4 regions of the Micromonospora sp. ANENR4 genome follow, and region 2 is predicted to be linked to each of the others. Evidence: riboswitches for the same ligand, from Rfam matches in the RefSeq annotation. Region 2 holds a riboswitch; each other region holds the start of a gene.
The links. Region 2 has a riboswitch for cyclic di-AMP ahead of IRY44_RS14285 (C39 family peptidase). Riboswitches for the same ligand answer to the same signal wherever they lie in the genome.

Region 1 (6,926 bases), on a different contig from region 2:
GGCGAGCATCGGGTTGAGCAGTCCGGCCGCCGCCAGCGGCAGCGCCGCGACGTTGTAGGCGAACGCCCAGAACAGATTGCCCTTGATGATCCCCAGCGTCCGCCGGGAGAGCCGGATGGCGTCCGGGGCGGCCATCAGGTCGCCCCGGACCAGCGTCAGGTCGGCCGCTTCGATCGCCGCATCGGTGCCGGTGCCCACGGCCAGCCCGAGGTCGGCGCGGGCCAGCGCGGCGGCGTCGTTCACCCCGTCGCCGACCATGGCGACCACGCGGCCCTCGCGTTGGAGCCGCTCGACCACGTCGACCTTGTCGGCGGGCAGCACCTCCGCGATCACCTCGTCGATGCCGACCTCGGCCGCCACCGCCTTCGCCACAGTGGTGTTGTCGCCGGTGAGCAGCACCGGCTTCAGGCCCAGCTCACGCAGCCGCGCGACGGCCGCCCGGCTGGTCGGCTTCACCGCGTCGGCCACCGCGAGCACACCCCGGGCCCGCCCGTCCCAGCCGGCCAGGATCGCCGTCCGCCCGGCGGCCTCCGCGCCGGTCGCGGCCCGCACGACCTCCTCGGGTACGTCGAGACCCCGCTCCCGCAGCAGCCGGGCCCGGCCGACCACCACGGTCCGGCCGTCGACGGTGCCGGTCACGCCCAGCCCTTCGGCGTTGGCGAACTCGCCGACCGGCGGCAGCGGTCCGGCTTCGGCCGCGGCCTCGGCGACGGCCCGCGCGATCGGGTGCTCGGAGGCGGCCTCCAGCGCGCCGGCCACCCGGAGCAGTTCGTCGGCGTCCTCGCCGTCGGCGGGCAGCACCTCGGCCAGCGCCATCCGGCCGGTGGTGACGGTGCCGGTCTTGTCCAGCACCACGGTGTCGACCCGGCGGGTGGACTCCAGCACCTCCGGCCCCTTGATCAGCACGCCGAGCTGCGCGCCACGGCCGGTGCCGACGAGCAGCGCGGTCGGGGTGGCCAGGCCGAGCGCGCACGGGCAGGCGATGATCAGGACGGCCACCGCGGCGGTGAACGCGGCGGTCGGCCCGGAGCCGGTGCCGAGCCACCAGCCGAGCGTGCCGGCGGCCAGCGCGATCACGATCGGTACGAACACGCCGGAGATCCGGTCGGCGAGCCGCTGCACCGCCGCCTTGCCGGTCTGTGCCTGCTCCACCAGCCGTGCCATCTGGGCGAGCTGGGTATCCCCGCCGACCCGGGTGGCGCGGACCACCAGGCGCCCGCCGGCGTTCACCGTGGCGCCGACCACGGCGTCGCCCTGGCCCACCTCGACCGGCACCGACTCGCCGGTGAGCATGCTGGCGTCGACCGCCGACGTACCCTCCTCGACCACACCGTCCGTGGCGACCTTCTCGCCGGGCCGGACCACGAACCGGTCCCCGACCGCGAGCCGGCCGACCGGGATCCGGGTCTCCTGCCCGTCGCGCAGCACCGCCACGTCCTTGGCGCCGAGTTCGAGCAGGGCGCGCAGCGCCGACCCGGCGGTGCGCTTGGAGCGGGCCTCGAAGTACCGCCCGGCCAGGATGAACACGGTCACCCCGGCGGCGGCCTCCAGGTAGATGTTGCCGGCGCCGTCGCCGCGGGTGATGTCGAGGCTGAACGGGTGTTTCATCCCGGGCATGCCGGCGTCGCCGAGGAACAGCGCCCACAGCGACCAGCCGAATGCGGCCAGCGTGCCGAGCGAGACGAGCGTGTCCATGGTCGCCGCACCGTGCCGCAGGTTGACCAGTGCGGCGCGGTGGAACGGCAGCCCGCCCCAGACCACCACCGGGGCGGCCAGCGTGAGCGAGGCCCACTGCCAGTAGTCGAACTGCCAGGCCGGAACCATGGCGAGCACGATCACCGGCACTGTGAGCACGGCGGAGACCCAGAGCCGGGTACGCGCGGTGCGCAGCTCGTCCACCGGCTCCCCGGCCGCTGCCGCCTCCGCCTGCTCGGGCGGCGGCGGCACCACGGCGGTGTAGCCGGTCTTCTCGACGGTGGCGATCAGGTCGGCCGGCGCGATGTCGTCGGCGTACCGGACGGTGGCCTTCTCGGTGGCGTAGTTCACCGTCGCCTCGACGCCGTCCATCCGGTTGAGCTTCTTCTCGATCCGGGCGGCGCAGGACGCGCAGGTCATCCCGCCGATCGCCAGTTCGATCAGGTTCGGCGCGGTGGGCAGCGCCTTTCCCGTGGCAGTCATCGCGGCACCTCCGGCGCTCAACTGTGCCCGTGCCCCGGAGTGCCGTGTCCGGCGTCCGGGGTCGGTGCGGTGGTGGATGCCGGCGCGGCGGGCGGCGGCGCGGTCCGGTCGCCGGCGAGGACGGTGAACTCGGCGGTGTGCACCGCGTCGCCGTGCCGGAAGTCCAGGTAGAGACGGTACGCCCCGGCCGAGGGCACCTCGGCGGCGAACGTGACCGCCGGACCGGCAGGTGTGCGCCCGTCGCCGGGCGTGCCCTCCGGGTGCACGTGCAGGTACGCCAGGTCGCCCTGCCGCAGCGCCACCAGGTGGCCGTACGCGCCGAGGTAGGGCGCAAGGTCGGTGACCGGCCGCCCGTCGCGGCTGACGGAGAGCGTGAGCCGGCTGGTCCGGCCGGGCTCCGGCGTGCCGGTCAGGGTGACCGTGTAGCCGTCGACTGTGGTGCTGGTCGCCGGCGCGGGCAGCGGCCGGGCGGTCAGCTCGCCGGGGACCGTGACGTCCAGGCCGAGCGTCAGCGGCTCGCCGCCTTCGGGGGTGAAGTCGGCGAACGCCCGCCAGACGCCGGGGCCGCCGAGCGGTGAGGCGACCCGCCAGGTGCCGTCGCCGGCCATCTCCGGGTGGACGTGCCGGAACCCGGACAGGTCCCGGCGGGCGACGATCAGGTGCATGCGCTTGTCGTGGGCCACCTCGAAGCGGGTGACCGGTGCGCCGTCCGGGCCGGTGATCCGGAAGGCGAACTGCCCGGCCGGGGCGTCGGCGGGCTGGAACGTGTAGCCACGCTCGGAGACGAGCAGCCCGCCGGGCAGGTGCGCGGAGGCGCCACTCTCGTCACCGTGGCCGGTGTCGCCGGCCCCGTGTTCGCTGTCGGTGTCGTCGTGTCGGGTCTCGGCGGCCGGGGCGACGGGATCGGCCAGGTTGCCGATCCCGTACGCCGCGCCGAACACCGCCACGAGGCCGAGCGCGAAGCCGCTGAGCTTCGTCGCCGTGTTCATGGTGTCTCCTCGGTTGTCGCGGGTCCGCCGGACCCGTCACGCACCGACGAGGTCGTAGCCGGCCTCGTCGACCGCCGCGCGGACCGCGTCCACGTCCAGCGGGTTCTGACTGGTGACGGTGACCCGGCCGCCGGCCAGGTCGACCTGGACGTCGGTGACGCCCGGAAGTGCGCTCAGCTCGGTGCTCACCGAGTTGACGCAGTGCCCGCAGGTCATGCCGTTCACCTGGTAGGTGGTCTCCATCTCGCCCTCCGATCTGATACCCCCCAGGGGTACGTTCCGAACGTTAGCATACCCCCGAGGGGTACGCTATCCTCGGTTTCATGACCGCGCCGTCCAGCCCGACCCGGGGCTACACCGCCAGCAAGGACCAACTCCTCGCCCGGCTCCGCCGGATCGAGGGCCAGGTCCGTGGCATCGAGAAGATGGTCGAGGACGACCGTTACTGCATCGACGTGCTGACCCAGATCTCGGCCATCCAGGCGGCGCTGGACAAGGTCGGCCTGGGTCTGCTCGACGGCCACGCCCGGCACTGCATGCACGAGGGCGCCGCCGAGGGCCGGGCCGACGAGATGGCGACCGAGATGATGGCCGCCGTCGGCCGCCTGATGAAGCGCGGCTGAGCGGGGACCTCCGACCCTCGGACCAGGGCACATCGACCCGTGCCGGCGCACCCGGGCGGACGTACCGTCGACGTGGCGGGCAGGCCGGCCCGGCGGACCCGCGGTGACGGACGGAGGGCGGCCCGATGATGTGGCAGAGCCCGATGATGGGCTGGATGTGGATCTGGTCCCTGCTGGTGCTCGCCGTGCTGGCGGGGCTCGTCTGGGCGGCCGTGCGGTGGACCGGCCCGCAGTACCTGGGCCCGACGACGGCGCGGCGCATCCTGGACGAGCGGTACGCCCGTGGCGAGATCGACGAGGACGAGTACCGGCGACGCCGGGCCGGCCTGGCCTGACCACGCGGGGCGAGCGTCAACGGCCACGGTGTGCGGGACCGGACGGCCGGGCTGCCTACCATGTGCGGGCGACGACCCGGACGTGGTCGACACGTCCGCCCCGGCCGGGTGACCAGACCGGTCCGGCGGACCAGGCGTCGCCGCGACCGTTGGGAGAGACCTCATGGGTGCCGACCACACCCGCCCCGCACCCGCCGCGCCGCCGGGCGTACGACGGCTGCTCGTCGCCGTGGTGGTGCCGCTGTTCGCGCTCACCGTGATCGCGGCGCTGGTGCTCTGGCCCCGGCAGGACCGGGAGCCGGTCGGCGGCGCGGACGTCCCCCGCTACCACGGCACGGTGACCCGGGTGGTCACCGAGCCCTGCCCGCCGACGCCGGAGGCCCCGGAGGGCGGCGGTGGCCCGTGCGGCACGGTGACGGTCACCGCCGAGCAGGGCCCGGACGCGGGCCGGCAGGTCGAGACGCCGATCCCGGCCGGGCCGGGCGCGCCCCGGGTCGCGGTCGGCGACGAGGTCGTCCTGGTCGAACTGACCGACCCGGCCGACCCGGCGGTGAAGTCCTACAACATCGCCGAGCACCAGCGCGGTACGCCGCTGATCTGGCTGATGGTGCTGTTCGCCGCCGCGATCGTGGCGTTCGGCCGGTGGCGCGGGCTCGCCGCGCTCGGCGGCCTGGTGGCCAGCTTCGCCATCCTGCTCGGCTTCGTGCTGCCTGGTATCGGCGCCGGCCAGCCGCCGCTGCTCGTCGCGATCGTCGGCGCCGCGTTGATCATGTTCGTGGTGCTCTACCTGACCCACGGGATCACCGCACAGACGTCCGTCGCGGTGCTCGGCACGCTCGGCAGCCTGGTGGTCACCGGCGTGCTCGGCCTGCTCGCCACGTCCGCCACCCACCTGACCGGCTTCGGCAGCGAGGACGCCACCACGCTGTCCATGTTCCAGGGCGGCGTGGACCTGCACGGACTGCTTCTGGCCGGCATCATCATCGGCTCGCTGGGCGTGCTGGACGACGTCACGGTCACCCAGGCGGCCACCGTCACCGAACTGGCGCACGCCAACCCCGGACTGTCCCGGCGGCAGCTCTACCGGGCCGCGACCCGGGTCGGCCGGGCCCACATCGCGTCCACCGTCAACACCATCGTGCTGGCGTACGCGGGCGCCTCACTGCCGCTGCTGCTCCTCCTGGTCGCCGACTCCCGCCCGGTGAGCGAGATCCTCACCAGTGAGTTCCTCGCCCAGGAGATCGTCCGCAGCGCGGTGGCGACGCTCGGCCTGATCGCCGCCGTACCGCTGACGACCGGACTGGCCGCGATCGTGACCACCGCCGGGCGGCGCTCGCCCGGCGCGGAGCCGGCGCCCGCCGCGCCCCGGCCGCCGGCCGGACGGGACGACGCACTGGAGGCGCTCGGCGGCGGGAAGAGTACGGAGGCCGCATGGTGACACTCCGCAGCGTGACCATCGAATCTAAACGCGACGCTGGTCACGGTGTGCCACGGCGAAATCTCGCTATTGGTCGGCTTCCGGACGTAGATCCTCACGAGTGCTGTCAGGTAACCTCGCTGCCGGTCACCGCCGAAGGCGCGCACCGGCGCCAGCGGTGCCGCCGCCCAATCGCCCACGGGCGAACCGGGGAACCAGGTACATGGGGTGAATCCGCGACAGCGGTAGGGGCCACTTCCGTCCCGAACCCGTCAGCTAACCCGGTCGGCGGCCGACGGAAGGGAACACTGTGACGGCACCCCTGCGCCGCTGGCTGACACCCGTGGTGGCCGTGCTGGCCTCGCTAGCAGTGCTGGCCGGCCCGAACCCGGCGACCGCGGCCCCCGCCGCGGCGGCCCCCGGCACCCCCTCGGGCCACGAGGAGGACGGCGATCCGCCACTCATCACCGAGGCGATCGACTCCGCCAACCGGAACTTCCTCCAGGCCAAGGCGAAGCTCGCCAAGTCCCAGGACCGCCAGCGGCGGCTGGCGGCCGAGGTGAAGACGGCACAGGCCGAACTCGACGCGCTCAGCCCGCAGGTCAACCAGCTCGCCGCCCAGTCCTACCGGACCGGCCGGATGGGTGCGATGGCGATGCTGTTGGAGAGCAACTCCCCCGACTCGTTCGTCCGCCGGGTCAACGCCCTGGACGAGCTGAACCTCCTCAACGCGCAGCGCCTGGCCGCCATCAACGCGGTCAAGACCCGCGCCGAGCAGGCCAAGATCGCGCTCGACGCCGAGGTGCGTGAGCAGGAGAAGCAGAAGAACGCGATGGAGCGCGAGAAGGTGCAGGCCGAGCGCGCACTGAAGCTCGTCGGCGGTCTCGGCTTCACCGGCGGCCTGGTCTCCGCCACCTCACCGGTCGCCAAGATCGCTCCCGGCCGCACTTCCGACGGCGGGTGGAAGGCCGAGTCGTGCAGCGAGGACGACCCGACCACCTCGGGCTGCGTCACGCCGCGCACGCTGCACGCGTACAAGGAGGTCCGGCGCGCCGGCTTCAAGCGCTTCGTGGGCTGCTACCGGCCCGGCGGGCCGTGGGAGCACCCCAAGGGCAAGGCGTGCGACTGGTCGCTCCAGAACAGCGGCTTCGCGCCCTGGCACAACAACGACACCCGCCGGTACGGCAACGAGGTGGCCGCGTTCCTCATCCGCAACGCCGACCGGCTGGGCATCTACTACGTCATCTGGAACCGGCAGATCTGGTTCCCGGCCACCGGCTGGAGTTCGTACAGCGGGCCGTCGAACCACACCGACCACGTCCACATGTCGCTGCTCTGATCCGGGCACCACGAAAAAGGGCCGCCCGAGGGCGGCCCTTTTTCT
Region 2 (6,926 bases):
GCGAACGCGGCCGGGTCCATCGCGAGCCGCCAGCGGCCGTCCTCCCGCCGCAATCCCGCGTCCACCACCGGGTGGTCCGGGGCGAACAGCCCGGCGAGCCCTGATACCCGCAGGTAGCGCCGGGCCGCCTCGTCCCGGGTGGCGAACCAGGTGACCGGCCGGGCGGCCAGTTCCGCCGACTTCGCCAGCTCGGCCGGCGACCAGACCGCCTTGATGCCGAGCCCGACCACCGCGTCGACCGGGAGCCCGCTCTGCCGGGCCGCGAGCGCCAGCGCCACCACCCCGCCGAGCGAGTGCCCGAGCAGCACCAGCCGGTCGTCGGGGCCGAGCCGCACCGGCCCGAGCCCGTCCACCACGCGCTGGGCCAGCGCCTCGAACGAGTAGCCGGGCAGCGGCGGTGACCAGCCGTGACCGGCCAGGTCGGGGGCGAGCCAGCGGCCGGGCCAGCGGCGTTCCAGCAGCGGCGCCCAGGGCAGCCACACCTCGCCGGTGGCACCCATGCCGTGCAGGAGAATCAGGTGCCGCTTCCCCGTCGCATCGCCCATTGGCGCAGTCTGCCACCGCCCGCCCCGGACACGCGAGACCGAACCCCGCCGACCCCCTCGCTGCGGCTCCGGCCGCCCACACGCCGCCCTCACCCTCGATCTTGGAGTTGTGGCACCTTCCATAGCGGGCGAGCCGGGCATACTGGGTGCCACAAGTCCAAGATCGGCGCGCCAAGACGGCGTGAGGGCGGGGGCGGGACGAGGAAGGCCGGCGCCCCGGGTGGGGTGCCGGCCTTCGGGTGTGCGGGACGGTCAGGCGGAGTAGCCGCGGCTGGCGATCCAGTGCGCCAGGTCGATCGTGGTGACCCAGTACGACGGCAGCGACGGGTCGGCCGAGTCGGCGATCCGCACGGTCCGGCCGTCGTCCTTGTAGCCGACCACGGCGACGTAGTGGCCGCCCGGGAACGAGTGCCAGCCGCCGTTGGTGTCGGTGGCCGTACCGGCGACGTTCGCGACGACCCCGCGGCCGTTGCTGATCGCCTCGACCACGTCGGCCTGGAGGCGGTCCATCTGGGCCGGGGTGGCCGAGCCGGGAATCATGCGGGTCCGGTACGGGTTGCCCTTGACCTGCTGGTTGAGCACCCGGGTGGTGTCCTCGGCGGAGTTGGTGCCCATCTCGGTGGTGCCGAGAGGACCGGCGAGCGCGTCCTGGCTGCGCTCGATGCCGGCGGCGCTGAGCGCGTTGCGCACGGCGGCCGGGCCGCAGTAGAAGTAGTTGATCTGCGCCTGGTAGTCGTAGTCGAGCGACTTGCTCGACGGCGGCTTCGGCTTGGCCTTGGGCGTGGTGTCCGGGTCCGCCGTGGCCTTCGCGGACGGGGAGGCGCTCGGCGACGCGCTGGGCGCGGCGGAGGCGCTGGGCGGTACGGCGATGCGGGCCTCGCCGCGGCTGGCGGGCTGCTCGCCGAGACGGGCGGAGCCGAGGTCGGCGACCGCGGCGGTGTTCTCCTGGACCGGGGCGTCGTCACCGGCGGTGGCGACGGTTCCGGCACCGGCGGCCAGCACGAGCGCGGCGGCCGATCCGGCGATGATCTGGTACGGGCGTTCGGTGACGATCCGTCGCAGCTGACGCTTCAGGTGGTGCTTCACGAAATCCTCCACGGGGCGTGAGCGGCGCACGCCGGCCCGGCACGCGGAGGAACTCACACGTGCTGGCGGGGCCGGATGGCCGGGGGATCGGGAACGCCCGTGATGCCGGGCGCCCAGGGGGCGGTTGCCGGTCGCGCGTCAGGCGCGCGCGGGCACCGCTTCGCCGTGGAGGCGGGGGGACGATCGAGGGGTGGGCAAGAGGGGTTGCTCCTTCCGTGGCCGCCGACCGGGTTAGCTGACGGATTCGGGCGGGAAGTACGCCCTACCGCGGGCCGTCGGCCCGCGGATTCACCCCGATGGTGCTCATGGGTCCCCGGTTCGTGGAACACGATTAGGCGGGTCGGTGCGGCGTCGCCGTCGGCGATCGATTACCGCATCGGACGCGCCGACACTACCGGTGGGTATGTCCCATGCCAAGCGCTCCCACCTGCGTAAACGTGATCCGCGGTAACGGATTTCGGAACACCCGGTTACTGACTTCGCTCAATGGGACAAGCAGTTTCGACGGCGCCCGGCGGCGGAAAGCGGACAGACGGCGAGCACCCGACCGGCAATCGCGGGACTCGATGACCCGTTCTGCGCCCGGCGCCCGTTTCGGCGGCCCGGGTGACCGGGCTCACCATATTCCGGGTAACGATTCGGTCGAGACGGTCGTCTCAGCCGACCCGGGCCGGGCGCCAGCGGGCGTTGCGGACCGTCGCGGCCACCGGCACGGCGCTCGCCGTCGCGCTCCGGTACGCCGGGGCGGGCCGCAGCGCGGCGGTGGCCGCGTACGCCTCGGCGGCGAGCGTCCGGGCGGCCTCGGCGGCCAGTTCCGCGTCCCGCCAGGCCGTCCGCTCCCGCGCGGCGGCGCTCTCCCATCCGGCCCGGCGCCCGTCCCGGACGGTGCGGGCCAGCAGGATCTCCTGCTCGGCCGGGTGCCGGCGGGGATCCCACCCGTTGCGGCGGGCCAGCACGTCGGCGAGCTGACGGGCGGTCAGGTCGCCCCGCCAGTGCGCCGTCATGGCGGCGTGGTGCAGCCAGCGCTCCCGGGCCGCGTACTCGGCGGGGGTGCGCGGCGTGCGCGGGGCGGGCAGCGCGGCGGCACCGGCGAGGCGGCGGGCGGCGGCGTCCGCCTCGTCGTACGCGGTCCAGGCCCGGTCCGCCTCGTCCTGCGCGGCCAGCCACCGCTCCCGGCGGCGACGGGCCGTCTGGGCGGCTCCGGCGGCGGCCACCGCGACCTCCTCGGCGTACCGGATCAGGTCGTCGCGGCGGGCGGCGTCGGCGTCGGCCGGTTCGGGGGCGGCCTCCGGCACGGGGTCGCGTTCGGGCCGGGCGACGAGGGCGGCGAGCAGGCCGAGGGCGAGCAGCAGGAGGAAGGACCAGATGGCGGCGGCCTCGGGCACGGAGGTGAGGAAGTGGTACAGAGCGGTCTGGGACATGGTCGGCACCTCACGGGAAGGACCTGGCGGGAGGACCCGCACGACCTCGCCGGGGCGGGCCGGTGGCCGCCGGGGCGGGTGCGGGGATGACGTGCGAGTGGGTGCGGAGGACGGGCGCGGCCCGTGAGCGGGTCAGCGGGCGGGCGGGGCCCGCGGGCCGGCCGGTGCGGCGGCCCGTCCGGCCGGGACCGGCTGCGGTGCGGCCGGGGCGGCTGCCCGGGGCGCGGGCGCCGGCACCCCGGCGGGGAGGGCCTGCCGCTCGGCCACGCGGTCGACCTCCGGCCGCACGGCGGTCGAGGTGCCCGTGACCGGGTACGCCGAGACGGCGACCGCCGGGGCCGGGGCGGCAGCGGCGACACCGGCCGGCAGCGTGGCGGCGCCGAACGAACAGGCGACGACCACGGCGAGACTGGCGAGCATCCGGGCGGTCCAGCGCGCCACCCACCACACGGGGCAGGTGAGCGCGATCGGAAGCACGGGTACAAATTACCGCCGAACCCCCACGAACGCACCGCCGTACGGCGTGTCGCGGATCGACCGGCCGACGTGTGCGCGTGTCAGTGCGGGCGACGCCGCCCGGCGTACTCGATGTCCTCGGCCGGACCGGTGACGGACGCCGCGCCCCCGTCGGAGGCGGGCCCGGTGGCGGCCTCGGCGGGCGTGCGCGGAGCCGGCACAGCCGGTGCGGGCGACGCCGCGCGGGCCCGGCGGGACGGGCCGAGCAGGCGCATCATCGGTGTCTCCACCCAGCGGTGCAGCGCGGCGGCCAGCGCGAGCGTGATCACCAGGAAGCCCAGCACCGCGAGCGGGCCGCGCCAGCCGGGCAGGCCGGTCCCCCAGTGCCCGGTCAGCCGCAGCACGGTGACCATGACCAGCACGTGCACCAGGTAGAAGGCGAACGACACCTCGCCGAGCCAGACCATCGCCCGGGACCGCCAGGGGGTGGGCCGGCCGCGCACGTCGGCGTCCGCCGCGGCGGCGATGACCAGGAGGTACGCGACAGCGAGCAGCGCCGCCCAGAACTCGGCCGGGATCCACAGCGCGGCGACCACCCAGGTGGTGACGAAGATGCCGGTGGCGACGGCGAGGTTCGGGCCACGCCAGCGGTGCCGGCGCATCAGCTCGGCGGCGGCCACGCCCATCCAGAACTCCAGCGAGCGGGTCACCGGGAAGATCTGGGTGAACCACCACCGCTGCTCCTCCGGGACGAGCTGCTGGCCGGGCCACAGCGCCAGGATGAGCAGCGGCGCCGCGACCAGTACGGTCCGCAGCACCCCGGTACGGGCCCGGCGCAGCCACGGCACCACGAGTGGCAGGCACAGGTAGAAGGCCAGCTCGCAGGAGAGCGACCAGCTCACGTTGTTGATGCTGTAGAAGTAGCCGCCCAGCGGGATCCACGCCTGGACCAGGAAGAAGTTGGCGATCGCGGCCCACGGCACGATCGGGTCGGCGAACCAGGCCGCTACCGCCAGCGCGGCGACGAACGTCACCACGTGGTTCGGGTAGATCTTGGCGAACCGGCGGCGCAGGAACGTCCACGCGCGCTCCCCGTCCCGGTACGACCAGACCAGCACGAACCCGCTGAGGATGAAGAAGAACTCGACGCCGGACAGGCCCAGACTGAACGCCTTGTCGACCAGGGGCTTCAGGTGCGGCTCGGCGACGATCCCCATCGTCCCGGCGTGGAAGCCGAAGACCAGCAGCGCGGCCACCCACCGCAATCCGGTCAGCGACGGCAGTCGCGGGGCACGGGTGACGGTCGGCGCGCTGGTCATTCCGGGCACCCTACCCCGGGCAACCGGGACGTTCCCGGCGAGCCGACGTCCGCTCGGCTCCACAGCGGCGGCGGATAGGATTTCCGTTCTGCACGCGCGGGCACCCACCCGGCTCCCGCCCGCACGCCGTGCCGTACGGAAGGTGAGCGAAACCGGATGCACCAGCGGATCCTGCTCCGCGCCCGCAAGGGCCCGTTCGACGTCCTCACACCCGAGGAGACGTTCGCCGGCAACTGGATCGGGGACAACAGCGGCAACCTGGTCTTCAGCCACGCCGCGTACAAGCTGCTCGCCACCTCCACAGCCGAGATCACACCGACCCGCACCCCGGCCGACCCGCGTCTCGCCGACGAGATCAACGAGCGGCACGACGTGTTCGTCGTACCCCTCGCCAACGCGTTCCGCCGCAGCTTCGTGCACCGCCTGACGCCGCTGACCCGGCTGATCGAACGGCTGAAGATCCCGGTGGTGGTGCTCGGCGTCGGCGTGCAGACGAACGTCGACGGCGACCGCGAGTACCTGCGCCAGATCGACGAGCCGGTGCGCGCCTTCTGCAAGGCCGTGCTGGACCGGTCGCACAGCATCGGCGTCCGCGGCGAGGTGACCGAGAGCTACCTCAACGCGCTGGGCTTCTCCGACGTGGAGCAGATCGGCTGCCCGTCGATGTTCCTGCACGGCGACACGTTCCACCTGGAGAAGAACCGCCCGGAGCTGACCGCCGACTCGAAGGTCGCGCTCACCATCTCCCCGTACGTCCGCTCGATGGCCGCTGTGGTCCGCCACCACCAGGAGCGCTACCCGAACCTCTGCTACGTGCCGCAGGACCTGCGCACACTCGGCACCCTGCTCTACGGCGACGCGCCCGAGTACCGGGGCCAGAGCAGCGACATCCCGCTGCACACCTCGCACCCGCTGTTCGCCGAGGACAAGGTGCGCATGTTCGTCGACCCGTGGACGTGGATGGACCACCTCTCCGGGTACGACTTCGCGTTCGGCACCCGCATCCACGGCACCATCACCGCGCTCGTCGCCGGCACGCCCGGCTACCTGTTCGCGCACGACTCACGCACCCTGGAACTGGCCCGCTACTTCGGCATCCCGCACCGGATCATGCGGGACGTGCCGGCCGACGTCGACGCCGCCGACCTCTACGCGGAGGCCGACTACACGTCGCTCAACGACGGCCACAAGGCCCGCTTCGAGACCATCACCGGGTTCCTGCGCAAGCACGACCTCGGCACCTCGTTCGCCGACGGCGACAGCGCCGCGCGCTTCGACAGACAGGTCGCCGAGACGGTGTTCCCGCCGGCCGTCCGGCCCGCCGCCGCCACCCCGCCGGCCGAACTGCTGACCCGCATCGAGCGGCTGCGCGACGAGAACGCCAAGCTCACCGCCACCATCGACGCGCTGCGCTCGCAGCAGCTCCGGGAGCGGATCAAGCAGGCCGTCCCGGGCACCGTCCGCCGGATGCTGCGGCGCTGACCGTCGTACGCCTGTTCGAGAGCACGGTACGATCGGCTGCGTGTCCGACGCGTACCAGCCCTCGATGCTCGACCTGGCCGAGCAGGGCCCGACCCTGGGCCCGCTCGCCGGGGCGCTGCGCCGGCACGAGCTGAGCCGGGGCGCCTGGGTCGACCACCTGCCCGGCTGGGTGCGCGGCTCCGACGAGGTGCTCGACACGCTGCGGCACGACGTGCCGTGGCGGGCCGAACGCCGCACCATGTACGACACCGCTGTCGACGTGCCCCGGCTGCTCTGCTGGTACGCGGCCGGCCGGCCCCTGCCGCACCCGGTGCTCACCGCGGCCCGGGACGCGCTCACCCGGCACTACGCGCCCGAACTGGGCGAGCCGTTCGTCACCGCCGGCATGTGCCTCTACCGCGACGGCCGCGACAGCGTCGCCTGGCACGGCGACACCCTCGGCCGCTCCGCGCACACCGACACCCTGGTGGCGATCGTGTCGTTCGGTTCCCCGCGCGCGCTGCTGCTGCGCCCCCGCGGCGGTGGCGGCGGCAGCCTGCGGTTCCCGCTCGGCCACGGCGACCTCGTGGTCATGGGCGGCTCCTGCCAGCGCACCTGGGAGCACGCGGTGCCGAAGA
Region 3 (6,926 bases), on a different contig from region 2:
CGGGGTGGTGCCGGGCCGTGAGCAGCGAACGGGACGAACCACCCGAACGCGCCGGGACCGGTGCCGACGGGACGTGCGTGCGCCAGCTACCCTGGTCGGCGGATCGGCGGGCCCGCCCGGTCGCACGGTTGGCCGCGGCCCGCCGTACAGGGGAAACTGGAACCCGGAGGTCCGGATTGGGTACGCCCAGGTGTGCCCAGTTCGCGAATTGCTCATCCCGGGGGGTGGCGACCGGGCCGTTGGAGGAATACTCTCGGTCGCGGCCCGCGTACTGATGAGGCGCCCGTCATGGGCGAGTGGAGGTGCTCGCGTGAGCCTGTCGATCGTGAAGTCGGTGCGGCCGGGTGGTGTCGTCCAGATCGCGCCCCGTGGGGAGATCGACGTCGACACCGCGTACGAGGTGCGGGAAGCGATCGCCGAGGTGCTCGCGAAGGGCCGTCCCGCGCGGATCGAGCTGAACATGCGGCTCGTCACGTTCATCGACTCGGTCGGTATCAGCGCCATGGTCGCGGGTTTCCAGACCTGCGAGGTCAGCGGCGTCAAGCTCGTGGTCACCGAGCCGAGCCGGTTCGTGCACCGGCAGCTCTGGGTGACCGGCCTGCTCGGCCTGTTCGGCGCGCCCGAGCCGTGGTTCGCCGACGACACCCCCGAGGTGCTGCCCGGCGCCTGAGCGCCGTTCACACCCCCTGCGGCCAGGGGACCTTCTACCCGTTGCCAGTCCGGCGTCGGTACGGGACGATCGTCGCGACGCACGACGGCGAGGGGGCCCGCTTGCAGAGCAGCGACAGCTTCAGCTACACCGTGCAGGCCCGGTGCACCCGGGCCGAAGCGGTGGCCCTGCTGGGTGACCTGAGTCGCCAGGGTGAGCTGCATCCGCTGATCGTCCGGGTCCGGAAGCTGCCGGCCCGGCCGGGCGCGCTGGCCAGCTATGCGATCACCGACCGGCTGCAACTCGGCCCGCTGCACTTCCCGGTCACGTACCAGGCGGACGTGCTCGTCGCGGGCGAGGACGAGGTCGTCACCGTGGCGCGGCAGCAACCCGCGACGACCGTCCGCAACCACACCCGCCTGCGCGACGAGCCGGACGGCACGGTACGCATCGACGTGGAGATCACGCTCACCGCGCCGGCGCCGCTGTTCGGGTACGCGTTCCGCCAGGCCCGGGCGGCTCACCTTGGCCTGGCGGCTCGCCTCGGCGCGACCCTGGAGGGCCGGCCGGTCTGATCCGGCCGACCCTGCAGGGGCGTGCTCAGTACACCGACAGGTGCACGTGGTTGGTGTGGTCGCTGGACGGGTCGCCGTTGCCGCCGCTGTACGACTTCCACCCGCTGCTGGGCAGCCAGATCTGCTTGAACCAGATCACGTAGAGCACGGCGAGCGGGTCGGCGTTGCGCACGAAGTACGCGGCCAGGTTGTTGCCGTACGTCCGGTCACCGCCGGTGGCCACGCCGCCGAAGCCGCTCTTCTGCGCGGCGAAGTCGCAGGCCCGCCCCTTCGGATGCTCACCCGAGCCGCTCGGCCGGTGGCACGAGACGTACCTGGTGAAGCCGGCCGCCTTCGCCTGTTGCAGCGCGTGCAGCGTGCGCGGCGTGATGCAGCCGTTCGCCGGCGTCGGGTCGTTGACGCTGCACGACTCCGACGGCCAGGAGCCGTCCGAGTTGCGCGGCGCCGGCTTCGCGTTCTTGCTGGAGGTGCCCTGGACGCTGCCGCCGCCGCCGCTGCTGCTGCGCGACGCGCGGTCGTTCGCCACCTCCAGGGCGCGCTCGGCCTGTTCCTTGCGCTTGGCCATCACCGTCACCTGCTTGCGCTGCTCGAGGATCTCCCCGTCGAGCTGGGCGCGGGTGCGGGTGGCCTCGTCGCGGGTGGCGATCAGGTCGCGCAGCGTGCGGTCCTCGTGCGCGGCGACCTGTTCCAGGGCGGCGGCCCGGTCCATGAAGCCCTCCGGGCTGCTGCTGCCGAGCAGCGCCCCGGCGGTGCCCAGGCGGCCGTTGCGGTACGCCACGACGGCGATCTCGCCGACCTTGGCGTCGCGGACGGCAAGCTCGGCGCCGACCGTCTTGAGCTGGTCGTTGAGCTGTTTCTGGCGGGTCACCGACCGGTTCAGCGCGGCCTTCGCCTCCAGCCAGCCCTTGCTGGCCGCGTCGAGCTGGGCGCGCAGTTCCGGCGTGCCGCCCTCGTCGTCGCCGCCGGGCGCGGCGGCGAGCAGGCCGGTCGCCGGCGCCGCGGAGGCGGGGGAGACCGGAACGGTCGCGACGCCGAGGGTCAGCGTCGCGACGAGCAGGGCCGCCAACCGGGCGGCCGTCCGTCGTACAGGTGCCACTGGGGGCATTCACACGTCCTTCCGTCAACGCCGACCGGGTTAGCTGACGGGTTCGGGACGGAAGATCCCTACCGCTGACGCGGATGCACCCCACGTACGTGGTTCCCCGGCTCGTCCCTGCGGACGATTAGGCGACGGCCGCCCCACCGGGGCCGGGTGGCGTCCGCGGGTGCGGCCGCGACCGAGACTACCGGCGCTGCCCGGGCGCGGCTCCGTCGAGCAACGCCACTAGGCGGGGCAAAACCGGCATAAGACTACATTAGTCCCAGTGATTTAAGCGTGTCCTAATCACCACTCGGTCTTGCCGCACACTCCGGCCGACGCTCCGGGTTCGACCTGCAACGTGGCGTGATCGATGGAGAAGTCCTCGTGCAGGGCGGCCCGCGCGGCGGCCAGCACCCCGGCCGGGTCCGCGCCCGGGTCGGTGGTCAGGTGCGCCGAGGCCACCTCCATGCCCGAGGTGAGGGTCCAGACGTGCAGGTCGTGCACCTCGGCCACGCCCGGTACGGCGGCCAGCCGGTCGTGCACGGCGGTGACCTGGAGGTGCTCCGGCGCGGCCTGCACCAGGATGCGCAGCGCGGCCCGGCCGAGCCGCCAGGTGCGCGGCAGGATGAACACGCCGATGCCGACGGCGACGAGTGGGTCGGCCCACCACCAGTCGGTGACCGCGATGACCAGCGCGGCGGCGATCACGCCGAGCGAGCCGAGCAGGTCGCCGAGCACCTCCAGGTACGCCCCGCGCAGGTTGATGCTCTCCTTCGACCCGGCGCGCAGCAGCGCGAACGCGACGATGTTGGCGAGCAGGCCGAGTACCGCCACCACGAGCATCGGTCCGGCCAGCACCTCCGGCGGCTCGCCGAACCGGCGTACCGCCTCGACCAGGACGTAGATGGCGACGGCACCGAGCAGGACGGCGTTGGCGAGGGCGGCGAGCACCTCCAGCCGGTAGAGCCCGAACGTGCGCTGCGGGTCGGTGCCGGCCCGGCGGGTGGCGGTGATCGCCGCGAGGGCCATGCCGATGCCGAGGACGTCGGTGAACATGTGCCCGGCGTCGGAGAGCAGCGCCAGCGAGCCGGTGGTGAAGGCGGCCACCGCCTCGACCACCATCAGGGCGGCGAGCAGCGCGAACGCGGCCCAGAGGCGGCCTGCGTGGCGGTGTGCCGCATTGGCCACCGCGCCGCTGTGGTCATGACCTGCGCCCACGCCAACACCCTCCCTGCCGCGTACCGGCCCGGCCCAATGTATGTTCACATCGCTATGTATGCAAGTGAACTGTGGGTGGCGGCGGGGCCGGTCACCCCACCGGGTCGAGCGTGGTGAGGCGCTGCGTCGCCCGGGACAGCGCCACGTAGAGCGTGCGGACGCCCGAGCCGGGGTCGGCCCGGATCTCGCCCGGCGCCACCAGCACCACGCCGTCGTACTCCATGCCCTTGGCCTGGAGGCTGGTGACGACCTGGAGCCGGCCCGCGCCGAGCGCGCCCAGCCAGCCGGCCACCTCGTCCCGGCGCGGCACCGGCGTGATCACGCCGACGGTGCCCTCCACCTGCGCGAGCAGCGCCTCGGCCGCCTCGACGGTGGCCGCCGGCAGGTCGGCGGCGGGCACTGTGCGCTCGACCGGCGGCACGCCCGTGGACCGCACCGCGTCGGGCAGCGGCAGGTCCGGGTAGAGGCGGCGGATCTCCGCCGCCGCCACCGCGAAGATCTCCGCCGAGTTGCGGTAGTTGGTGGTCAGCTCGTAGCGGTGCCGCTTACGCCGGCCCAGCGCCTGGTCACGGGCCCGGTCCAGCTCCTGCGGGTCGCCGGTCCAGGCGGTCTGCGCCGGGTCACCGACCACCGTCCAGGACGCCAGCCGGCCGCGCCGGCCGATCATCCGCCACTGCATCGGCGAGACGTCCTGCGACTCGTCCACCACCACGTGCGCGTAGTCGCGGTAGTCGGCCGGACGCTCCCGCGCCGCCGCGCGGGCGGCGCGCTGCCGGTCGGCGTACGTGCTCAGCTCGCGCACGCCACCGGCGAGCTGGTACGGGTCGCGCTTGGGCCGGGCCCGCTGCACCGGCTTGCCGAGCAACGCGTCCAGCTCGTCCAGCAGCGCGATGTCGGCCACCGTCAGCCCCTCGGTCGCAAGCGTCCGGTACGCGTCGCCGAGCAGCCGGATCTCCGCCGAGGAGAGGATCCCCCCGGCGTAGCGGCGCAGCCGGTCCGGGCGGGCCAGCCAGTCCAGCACGTGCCGCGGGTGCAGCCGGGGCCACCACGCCTTGAGGAACTCGCGGAACTCGGGCCGCCCGATGATCTCGTCCTCGAATGCGGGCTGCTCCGGCAGGCGTCCCACCCGCAGCGTGCGGGCCTGCGCGTAGAGCGCGGCGAGCACCGCGTCGAACGCCGCCCGGCGTACCTCGTTGCGGCGCGCCCCACGGCCCAGCGTCCGCTCCCGGATCGCGTCCAGCGCGGGACGTTCCAGGCGCAGCAACTCGCCCCGGTACAGCAGGCGCAGCTCGGCCGGGGAGTCCGGCACCGCGTCGCGGACCGCGCGTTCCAGCACCCGGCGCATCCGCAGCGATCCCTTCACCGCCGCCACGTCCGGCGGGTCGGTGCGGGACGCGGACAGGCCGGGGAACAGCGAGCCGAGCGAGTGCAGCGTGGCGGTCTCCTCGCCGAGCGAGGGCAGCACCGAGGCGATGTACTCGACGAACACACCGGACGGGCCGACCACCAGGATGCCGCCGCCGGCGTACCGGGCCCGGTCGGAGTAGAGCAGGTATGCCGCCCGGTGCAGCGCCACCGCCGTCTTGCCGGTGCCCGGGCCGCCGGAGACGATCGTGACGCCGTTGCCGGGGGAGCGGATCGCCTCGTCCTGCTCGCGCTGGATGGTGGCGACGATGTCCCGCATGCCCCGGCCGGTGGCCCGGGACAGCGTGGCCAGCAGCGCCCCGTCGCCGACCACCGCCATGTCCGGCGGCGCGGCCTCCGGGTCCAGCAGGTCGTCCTCGATCCGGGTGACCTTCTCGGAGGCGGACTGGATCGTGCGCCGGCGCACCACGCCGCGCGGCTCGGCCGGTGTCGCCTGGTAGAACGCGGCGGCAGCGGGCGCCCGCCAGTCCACCACCAGCGTCTCCGCGTCCACGCCCCGCACCCCGAGGCGGCCGACGTGCAGCACCTGCCCGGTACGCAGGTCCAGCCGCCCGAACACGAGCCCCTCGTGCTCGGCGTCCAGCACGTGTCGGCGCTGGGCGGCGTGGAAGACCATCGCGTCCCGCTCGACAAGCGCGCCGAAGTTCCCGACCCGGGCCAGCCGGTAGCCCTCCCGCTCGGCGTCGGCCGCCGACCGGCGCAGTTCGGCCAGCCGGGCGTACACCCGGTCGAGGTGGCGCTGCTCGGCGGCGATCTCCCGGTCCAGCGTGGTCTGGTCGGTCAACGCGGATGCTCCTGTGTTCGGAGGGCACGACGGGCTGAATGAGGGTACGGGCCGCCGGCAACCGGCACGCCGGGGCATGCCGCGCACGTGGCGTACGTCGGTGCCGCCCGGAGGTGGGGAACGCTCAGAGGCGGGTCGCGGGACGGGCGGCCAGCACCCGGTCCAGCACGCCGGTGAGGGCCGCGTTCACCTCGTCGGGGCGCTCCATCATCAGCATGTGCCCGGCACCCGGGCAGACGGTCAGCTCCGTGCTGGGCAGCGCCGACGCGATCGACTCGGCGCAGGGCGGCGGCGTGAGCCGGTCCCGGTCGCCGACCAGCGCGGCGGCCGGCAGCCCGCCGAGCGCGGCGAGCGTATCCAGCCGGTGCTGGGCGCCGATCGAGGCGCGGAAACCGCCGATCGAGCGCAGCGTGGCCCGGGCCACCGCGGAGGTGACCAACCGGATGTCCGCCGGGTCGCAGCGGTCGCCGAACAGCATCCAGCGAATGCTCGGGCGCAGCGCGCGCAGCAGCGCGTGCGGGGGCCGCCAGCCGCCGCAGCGGGCCAGCACCCCGGCGCCTGTCGTCTCGGCCAGGCGGATCAGCCGGGTGATCCGGGGGGACAGACCGTACGCGGTGTGCGTGTGTCCCTCGGCGGTGGTGGAGACGAACACCAGACCGGCGGTACGCGCGGCGAACCGGTCGGGGTGGCGGTGGGCGTACTCCATCACCGTCATCCCGCCCATCGAGTGCCCGACCAGGACGACCGGACCGGACGGGACGATCTCGTCGACCACCGCCGCCAGGTCGTCACCGAGCTGGGCGAGGGTGGCGTCGCGCAGCGCCAGGCAGCTCGACCGGCCGTGGCCGCGCGCGTCGTAGGTGACCAGGCGGACCCGGCCGCCGAAGCGTTCCCGCAGCTCGGCGACCTGACGGTGCCAGCTGCGCCCGTCGAGCGTCCAGCCGTGCAGCAGGACGGCGGTGACCTCGGCGTCGACCGGCCCGGTGACGCTGACGTGCAGGCGTACGTCGTCGGGGAGCCGCAGTTCCAGGTCCGGCATCGTCCACCTCCCGGCCCGCCGATGTGTGTCCACCGGATGACCCGGCGGTGACACCGGCGTTACCCGCCATGAGACCACGGCAACCGGCCCGGAGAGAAGATTCCGGTCCGGCCCCACGGCGTCGGATCGGTGACCAGGCTGGGAGGCATGCCGTA
Region 4 (6,926 bases), on a different contig from region 2:
GGACGCTGCGCCGGGTGCGGTCCGCCGAGCTGGGCAACGGCTGGGACTCCGCCGGCAAGACCGGCACCTGGCAGGCCGGGCAGAGCACCACGCAGAACGTGCACACCTGGATGGTGGGCTGGACCGGCGCGCTCGCCTCGGCCGTCTGGCTGGGCACCACCGACGGCAAGCCGCTGCGGACCAGGGGCGGCAGCTACGAGGTGTACGGCTCGACCGGTGCCGCGCCGATCTGGCGGCAGTTCATGACCCGGGCCACCGCGGCGATGAAGCTCGACCCGGACAAGTACCGCTTCGGTCAGCCGGCGTTCCCCGGCGAGACCCCGGAGCCGACGCGGTCGGCGCCGCCGCCGACCACCGCCGCGCCGACACCGTCGGAGTCGCCGAGCCCCAGCCCGTCCTCGTCGAGCCCGAGCCCGGATCCGACCGGGCGGCCGACCTCGCGGCCGACATCGACGCCGTCGCTGCCACCGCTGCCCACCGTGTCGCCGACGCGGACCCGCGGCCCGCGCTGACCCGCCCGGGCGCAGGGCGGCGGCCTCGCGTCTATGCGCGCCATTCGCACACAGCGGCAACGTCCGCAATTTGCACCGGCACCCATCCACCGTCGGCGATATTCGCCCTGATCAGGGCCTATTGAAGATCATGGTTGCCTGAATCGACGCGCGCGGCGACACGCCCGACTATCAGTCGTTGCCCAGGTCACTTATTGCTCCGGCCTCGCACGGCGTGTGATTGTGCACCAGCGAGCCGCCGACCCCCGGCGAATCGCGACGGTCGATCTGTCGACCCGGAGCCACGCCGGCAGCTCCGGTGACCGGCCGTCACCCTGCCTCGCACCACCGCGCCGCCCGTCCCCACCGGGCTCCGTGCGGCGCACCTGTAGAACAGGAGCAAACCCCCGTGAAACTCTCACCTCGCCTTGCTGCGCTCACCGGCGCGGCCGCGGCCGGCCTGCTCGCCGCAGGAACCGCCGCCGCCGTGCAGGCCGCGCCACCCGGGCCCGCCGCCCCGAACCCGGCGCAGGCCCGCGCGACCGCCGCCGACTCCGCCCGCGCCCTGGTCGCGAACCGCCCCGCCTACCTGCAGGCCGGCTCCGACGACGCGTTCGTCCAGAAGCCGGTCATCTCCTCCGAGGGCACCCAGTACGTGCCCTACGAGCGCACCTACAAGGGCCTTCCGGTGGTCGGCGGCGACTTCGTGCTCGCCACGGACTCGGCCGGCAACCTGAAGTACGCCTCGGTCGCCCAGCAGCGGCCCATCGGCGCCCTCGCCACCACGCCCGCGCTGACCCCGGCCGCCGCCGCGAGGACGGCGCGCGCACAGCTCAAGACCGTCGACGCGGTCGAGGGCACCACGCTCGTGGTCTACACGCTAGGCGCCGCACCGGCGCTGGCCTGGGAGAGCACTGTGCGCGGCACCGGCGCGGACGGCCCCAGCCGCCTCACCGTCGACGTCGACGCCCGCACCGGCGCGGTCCTGCGCAAGCAGGAGCACGTCGTGCGCGGCACCGGCACCGGCGCCTGGAACGGGCCCAGCCCGCTCACCCTCAACACCACCCAGTCGGGCTCCACGTACACCATGAAGGACCCGACCGTCACCAACCTGAGCTGCCAGGACGCGGCGAACAACACCACGTTCAGCGGCTCCGACGACGTGTGGGGCAACGGCACCGCCACCAACAAGGAGACCGGCTGCGTGGACGCGTTGTTCTCCGCGCAGACCGAGCACAAGATGCTCGCCCAGTGGCTGGGCCGCAACGGCGCCAACGGCAACGGCGGCTACTGGCCGATCCGGGTGGGCCTCAACGACCAGAACGCCTACTACGACGGCAGCCAGGTGCAGATCGGCAAGAACACCGCCGGCCAGTGGATCGGCTCGCTGGACGTGGTGGCGCACGAGATCGGCCACGGCATCGACGACAACACCCCCGGCGGCATCTCCGGCGGCGGCACGCAGGAGTTCGTGGCTGACACGTTCGGCGCGGCCACCGAGTGGTTCGCCAACGAGCCGTCCAGCTACGACGCGCCGGACTTCCTGGTCGGCGAGAAGATCAACCTGGTCGGCTCCGGCCCGATCCGCAACATGTACAACCCGTCCGCGCTCGGCGACCCGAACTGCTACTCCAGCAGCATCCCGTCGACCGAGGTGCACGCCGCGGCCGGCCCGGGCAACCACTGGTTCTACCTGCTCGCCAACGGCAGCAGCCCGACCAACGGGCAGCCGTCCAGCTCGACCTGCAACGGCAGCAGCGTGACCGGCCTGGGCATCCAGAAGGCCATGAAGATCATGTACAACGGCATGCTGCTGAAGACGTCGTCCTCGTCGTACCTGAAGTACCGCACCTGGACGCTGCAGGCGGCGAAGAACCTCTACCCGGGCAGCTGCGCGGAGTTCAACACGGTCAAGGCGGCCTGGGACGCGGTGAGCGTGCCGGCCCAGTCCGGCGACCCGACCTGTGCCGGCGGCACCCCGACGCCCACGCCGAGCACCACGACCACCCCGCCGTCGGGCGGCTGCTCCGGCAACAAGCTCGCCAACCCGGGCTTCGAGTCGGGCAACGTGAACTGGAGCGCCTCGTCCGGCGTCATCACCACCGACAGCGGCCAGGCCGCGCACGGCGGCTCGTACAAGGCGTGGCTGGACGGGTACGGCTCGTCGCACACCGACACGCTCAGTCAGTCGGTGACGATCCCGGCCGGATGCCGGGCGACGTTGAGCTTCTGGCTGCACATCGACAGCGCGGAGTCGACCACCAGCACCGCGTACGACAAGCTCACCGTCAAGGCGGGCAGCACCACGCTGGCCACCTACTCCAACCTGAACAAGGCCACCGGCTACGTGCAGCGGTCCTTCGACATCTCTTCGCTGGCGGGCACCACGGTGACCATCTCGTTCACCGGCGTGGAGGACAGCTCGTTGCAGACGTCCTTCGTCGTCGACGACACCGCGGTCACCCTGAGCTGACAGTGGCGTAGCGCGGCCGGTCGTCGTCCTCCCGGCGGCCGGCCGCCTCGTCGTGCCGGGGCGTGTGCGGTCGGGTCAGACCGCGCGCCCGGCCCGGGACCCGGCACCGCGGTCGCGGTGGATCCGCGCGGCCGCCTCGTGCATCGCGCGGCCGAACAGCTCGGCCTGGTCGCCCATGTTGCCGAGGCGGGCGGCGAGCGCGTCGGCGTCGGCCCGGGCCGACGCGCTGACCCGGTCGTCCAGCTCGGACAGCGCGGCGTTGGCGGCGGTGACGAGGTGTCCGCAGAGGACGTCGAGGGGCTCGCCGGCCAGCTCCGGGTCGATCGTCACGGACTCGAGCCGGCCACCCTGGACGGCGACCGCGCGAACCCGGCCGCCGGCTGCGGTGCCCTCGGCGAACAGCAGCTCACCCGGCTCGCCGTCGGCATGCGCCGAGGCCCGGGAGCGCATCGCGGTGAGCGCCTGCTGCGTGCGGGTCAGCAGCTCGTCGATGCTCGCGGCCGCCGAGAACGGGTCGTTGGTCATATCCGCGCTTTCTTCACGTCTTAGCCGAGCATGCGTGACCCTAGCAACCGGCTCCGACGAATCGCGGTCACCGGCCGGTCCGGGTCGCGTCCCGGCCCCGCGAGCAGGCCGGACACCGGCCACGCGGCGTGTCGCGGACGGCCGAGCGCCCGGCCGGGGCGAACCGGCCGGGCGCTCGGACGAGGTCAGCGCAGGCGCAGCTGCTGACCGGGGAAGATCAGGCCCGGGTCGTCGCCGACCACTGCCCGGTTGCGCTCGTGCAGGGCACGCCAGCCGCCGTCGACGCGCTGCGCCACGGCGATCTCCGACAGCGTGTCCCCGCGCCGGACCACGTACGTCCCGGCAGCGGAGGACGGCCGCGGCACCGCCTTCGTCGTGGCGCGTTCCGGCGCGGCCTTCGTCGCGGCGGCCCGCTTCGGCGCCGCCTTCTTCGGTGCCGCCTTCGTGGTCGCCCGCTCGGACCGGGTCGCCGCGCTCGCCGAGCCGCCCTTCTTGCCGCAGACCGGCCACGCGCCGATGCCCTGGCCGCGCAGCACCTTCTCCGCCACGGCGATCTGCTCGGACCGGCTGGCCAGGTCGGCGCGCGCGGCGTACTTCTGGCCGCCGTAGCCGTTCCAGGTGGCGCGGGAGAACTGGAGCCCGCCGTAGTAGCCGTTACCGGTGTTGATCTTCCAGTTGCCGCCGGACTCGCAGCGCGCGACCGCGTCCCAGTTGACGCCCGCGCTGGCCGGAGCGGCCGGGCCGAAGAGGGTCGCGGCGCCGACGGCGGCGCCGGCCAGGACCGCCCCGAGAGCGGTACGGCGGCTTCGGGCTGAGTATTCAGTTGCCATGTGGATTCCTCCACGCCGACGAGGTGAGCTGTCGGGTTCGGGCCGAGGAGCCCGGCCGCCGGTGGCGGCTTCACCCCGAGGTGACGATGCACCGTGGAACGTGTGGTTCCCCCGCTCCCGCACGAGGTTCGGTTACCGGGGCCGGCGGCGGGATTTGGCGTTTCCGGCACTCGGTGTCCGCGTCTGCGAACGAAACCGACGCTAGGAGCGATTTGCGACGATCGTCCACTTCTTGTGACGCTCTTCACCCGGCCGGGCGACCGGCGGCGGCGCTACGGTGGCAGGGCCAGGCAAGATCACGGGAGGGCTTGACGGATGACCGATCACGGACACGAGCTGACCTTCGGCGGCTTCATCACCCCCGCCGCCGCGCAGCCCGACCAGGTGGTGGCGCTGGCCCGGCTCTGCGAGCAGGTCGGGCTGGACCTGGTCACGTTCCAGGACCACCCCTACCAGCCGGGCTTCCTGGACACCTGGACGCTGATGTCCTACGTGGCCGCCGCGACCGAACGTGTCCGCCTGGCCGGAAACGTCCTCAACCTGCCGTTGCGCCAGCCGGTGGTGCTGGCCCGCAGCGTCGCCAGCCTGGACCTGCTCACCGGCGGCCGGGTCGAGCTCGGGCTCGGCGCGGGCGCGTTCTGGGACGCGATCGAGGCGGCCGGCGGGCGACGCCTGTCCCCCGGCGCCGCCGTCGAGGCCCTCGACGAGGCGATCCGGGTGATCCGCGAGGTCTGGGACACCGACCGTCGCGGCATGATCCGCGTCGACGGCGAGCACTACCGGGTGGTCGGCGCCAAGCGTGGCCCGGCGCCCGCGCACCCGGTGGGCATCTGGGTCGGCGCGTACAAGCCGCGCATGCTGCGCCTGGTCGGCCGCGCCGCGGACGGCTGGCTGCCGTCCCTGTCGTACCTGCCGAAGGGCCCCGACGAGCTGCCCGCCCTCAACGCGCTGGTCGACGAGGGCGCGGCGGCCGCGGGACGCGACCCGGCCGCGATCCGCCGCATGCTCAACGTGACCGGCACGTTCGCCCGCTCGTCGGCCGGTTTCCTGGCCGGGCCGCCGGAGCAGTGGGTGGAGGAGCTGGCCGGGCTCACCCTGGAGCACGGCATCACCACGTTCATCCTCGGCAGCGACGAGCCGCGCGCGATCCAGATCTTCGGCCAGGAGGTCGCGCCCGCCGTGCGGGAGCTGGTCGCCGCCGAGCGCGCCGCGCCCGCCGGCGGAACCCGCACGGCCGCCGACGAGCAGACCTCCGCCGGCGGCCCGAGCACGCTCGGCGTCACCCCCACCCCCGACCCGGGGGTACGCCTGAGCGCGCGCCGCCCGTGGGACGAGTCCACCCGCCCGAGCGCCCCGCCGCCGCCGGCCGGGCACGTCTACCCGGCCCGCGGACAGGCCGCCGGCCAGCACCTGGTGGACGTGCACGACCACCTGCGCCAGGAGCTGGCCCAGGTGCGCGACCTGCTGGAACAGGTCAAGCAGGGCTCTGTCACGCCGGGCCGGGCGCGGGCCGCGCTGAACGAGATGACCATGCGGCAGAACAACTGGACGCTCGGGGCGTACTGCGCGGCGTACTGCACGATGGTCACCCAGCACCACGGGCTGGAGGACGCCTCGATCTTCCCGCACCTGCGCCGCTCCGAGGCCGGGCTGGCGGCGGTGCTGGACCGCCTGGAGGAGGAGCACGTGGTGATCCACGGCGTGGTGGAGAGCGTCGACCGGGCGCTCGTGGAGCTGGTCCGCCGGCCCGGCGACTTCACCGGACTCCAGGAGGCGGTGGACCTGCTCACCGACACGCTGCTGTCGCACCTGTCGTACGAGGAGCACCAGATCGTCGAGCCGCTGGCCCGGCACGGATTCTTCCCCGGCCAGCTGTGAGGTAGCTGGCTTTTGCTTTCCTAAGTCAGGTGGGTACCGTTGACGCCATGACGGACCTCCTCGCGCAGCGTGACTCCTGGTCCACCGCCAACTGCTCGATCGCCCGGGCGCTGGAGGTGGTCGGCAACCGCACCACGCTGCTCCTGCTGCGGGAGGCGTCGTTCGGCACCCGCCGCTTCGACGACTTCGCCCGGCGGGTCGGCGTCAGCGAGCCGGTGGCCGCCGCTCGCCTCAAGCAGCTCGTCGCCGACGGGCTGCTCGACCGGCGTCCCTACCGCGAGCCCGGGCAGCGCACCCGCGACGAGTACGTGCTCACCGCCAAGGGCAGCGACCTGATCCCGGTGCTGGTCGCGCTGCGGCAGTGGGGCGACACGTACGCCGCCGACGAGGCGGGCCCGGCGGTCCGGGTGGCCCACGACGAGTGTGGCGCCCCGGTGCACGCCCGGCTGCGCTGCGACGCCGGGCACGACGTACCGCCCGGTGAGCTCGCCGTCCTGCCCGGTCCGGGCCTGCTGTCCGCCTGACTCCCTCCCTCACCACACCTCGGAGCGACACATGAAGATCGCTGGAAGCACCGCCCTGGTCACCGGCGCCAACCGCGGCTTCGGCCGGCACCTGGCCGCCGAACTCGCCGCGCGCGGCGCCACCGTCTGGGCCGCCGCCCGCAACCCGGACACCGTGGACCTGCCCGGCGTTACCCCGGTGCGCCTGGACGTCACCGACCCCGCG

Region 1: linked by a shared signal. The riboswitch ahead of IRY44_RS02575 (hypothetical protein) and the one ahead of IRY44_RS14285 (C39 family peptidase) in region 2 are both predicted to bind cyclic di-AMP.
Region 3: linked by a shared signal. The riboswitch ahead of IRY44_RS22600 (hypothetical protein) and the one ahead of IRY44_RS14285 (C39 family peptidase) in region 2 are both predicted to bind cyclic di-AMP.
Region 4: linked by a shared signal. The riboswitch ahead of IRY44_RS05465 (transglycosylase family protein) and the one ahead of IRY44_RS14285 (C39 family peptidase) in region 2 are both predicted to bind cyclic di-AMP.

The regions. Positions count from the first base shown of each region.
Region 1 covers NZ_JADKYQ010000001.1:526,533-533,458, forward strand. Annotated here, with positions in the region: gene IRY44_RS02545 (cation-translocating P-type ATPase) at 1-2,178, opposite strand, end outside; gene IRY44_RS02550 (hypothetical protein) at 2,196-3,167, opposite strand; gene IRY44_RS02555 (heavy-metal-associated domain-containing protein) at 3,204-3,410, opposite strand; gene IRY44_RS02560 (metal-sensitive transcriptional regulator) at 3,491-3,790, shown strand; gene IRY44_RS02565 (SHOCT domain-containing protein) at 3,916-4,125, shown strand; gene IRY44_RS02570 (YibE/F family protein) at 4,289-5,563, shown strand; cyclic di-AMP (ydaO/yuaA leader) riboswitch at 5,718-5,849, shown strand; gene IRY44_RS02575 (hypothetical protein) at 5,853-6,881, shown strand.
Region 2 covers NZ_JADKYQ010000007.1:167,032-173,957, reverse strand. Annotated here, with positions in the region: gene IRY44_RS14290 (alpha/beta fold hydrolase) at 1-545, opposite strand, end outside; gene IRY44_RS14285 (C39 family peptidase) at 798-1,631, opposite strand; cyclic di-AMP (ydaO/yuaA leader) riboswitch at 1,837-1,979, opposite strand; gene IRY44_RS14280 (hypothetical protein) at 2,288-3,052, opposite strand; gene IRY44_RS14275 (hypothetical protein) at 3,185-3,529, opposite strand; gene IRY44_RS14270 (acyltransferase) at 3,610-4,827, opposite strand; gene IRY44_RS14265 (polysaccharide pyruvyl transferase family protein) at 4,984-6,309, shown strand; gene IRY44_RS14260 (alpha-ketoglutarate-dependent dioxygenase AlkB) at 6,350-6,926, shown strand, end outside.
Region 3 covers NZ_JADKYQ010000013.1:28,053-34,978, reverse strand. Annotated here, with positions in the region: gene IRY44_RS22610 (STAS domain-containing protein) at 311-670, shown strand; gene IRY44_RS22605 (SRPBCC family protein) at 772-1,224, shown strand; gene IRY44_RS22600 (hypothetical protein) at 1,250-2,329, opposite strand; cyclic di-AMP (ydaO/yuaA leader) riboswitch at 2,334-2,464, opposite strand; gene IRY44_RS22595 (cation diffusion facilitator family transporter) at 2,609-3,523, opposite strand; gene IRY44_RS22590 (AAA family ATPase) at 3,615-5,732, opposite strand; gene IRY44_RS22585 (alpha/beta fold hydrolase) at 5,857-6,771, opposite strand; gene IRY44_RS22580 (carbonic anhydrase) at 6,919-6,926, shown strand, end outside.
Region 4 covers NZ_JADKYQ010000002.1:485,861-492,786, reverse strand. Annotated here, with positions in the region: gene IRY44_RS05480 (transglycosylase domain-containing protein) at 1-512, shown strand, start outside; gene IRY44_RS05475 (M4 family metallopeptidase) at 901-2,964, shown strand; gene IRY44_RS05470 (YbaB/EbfC family nucleoid-associated protein) at 3,040-3,489, opposite strand; gene IRY44_RS05465 (transglycosylase family protein) at 3,675-4,319, opposite strand; cyclic di-AMP (ydaO/yuaA leader) riboswitch at 4,318-4,463, opposite strand; gene IRY44_RS05460 (LLM class flavin-dependent oxidoreductase) at 4,635-6,197, shown strand; gene IRY44_RS05455 (helix-turn-helix domain-containing protein) at 6,245-6,721, shown strand; gene IRY44_RS05450 (SDR family oxidoreductase) at 6,753-6,926, shown strand, end outside.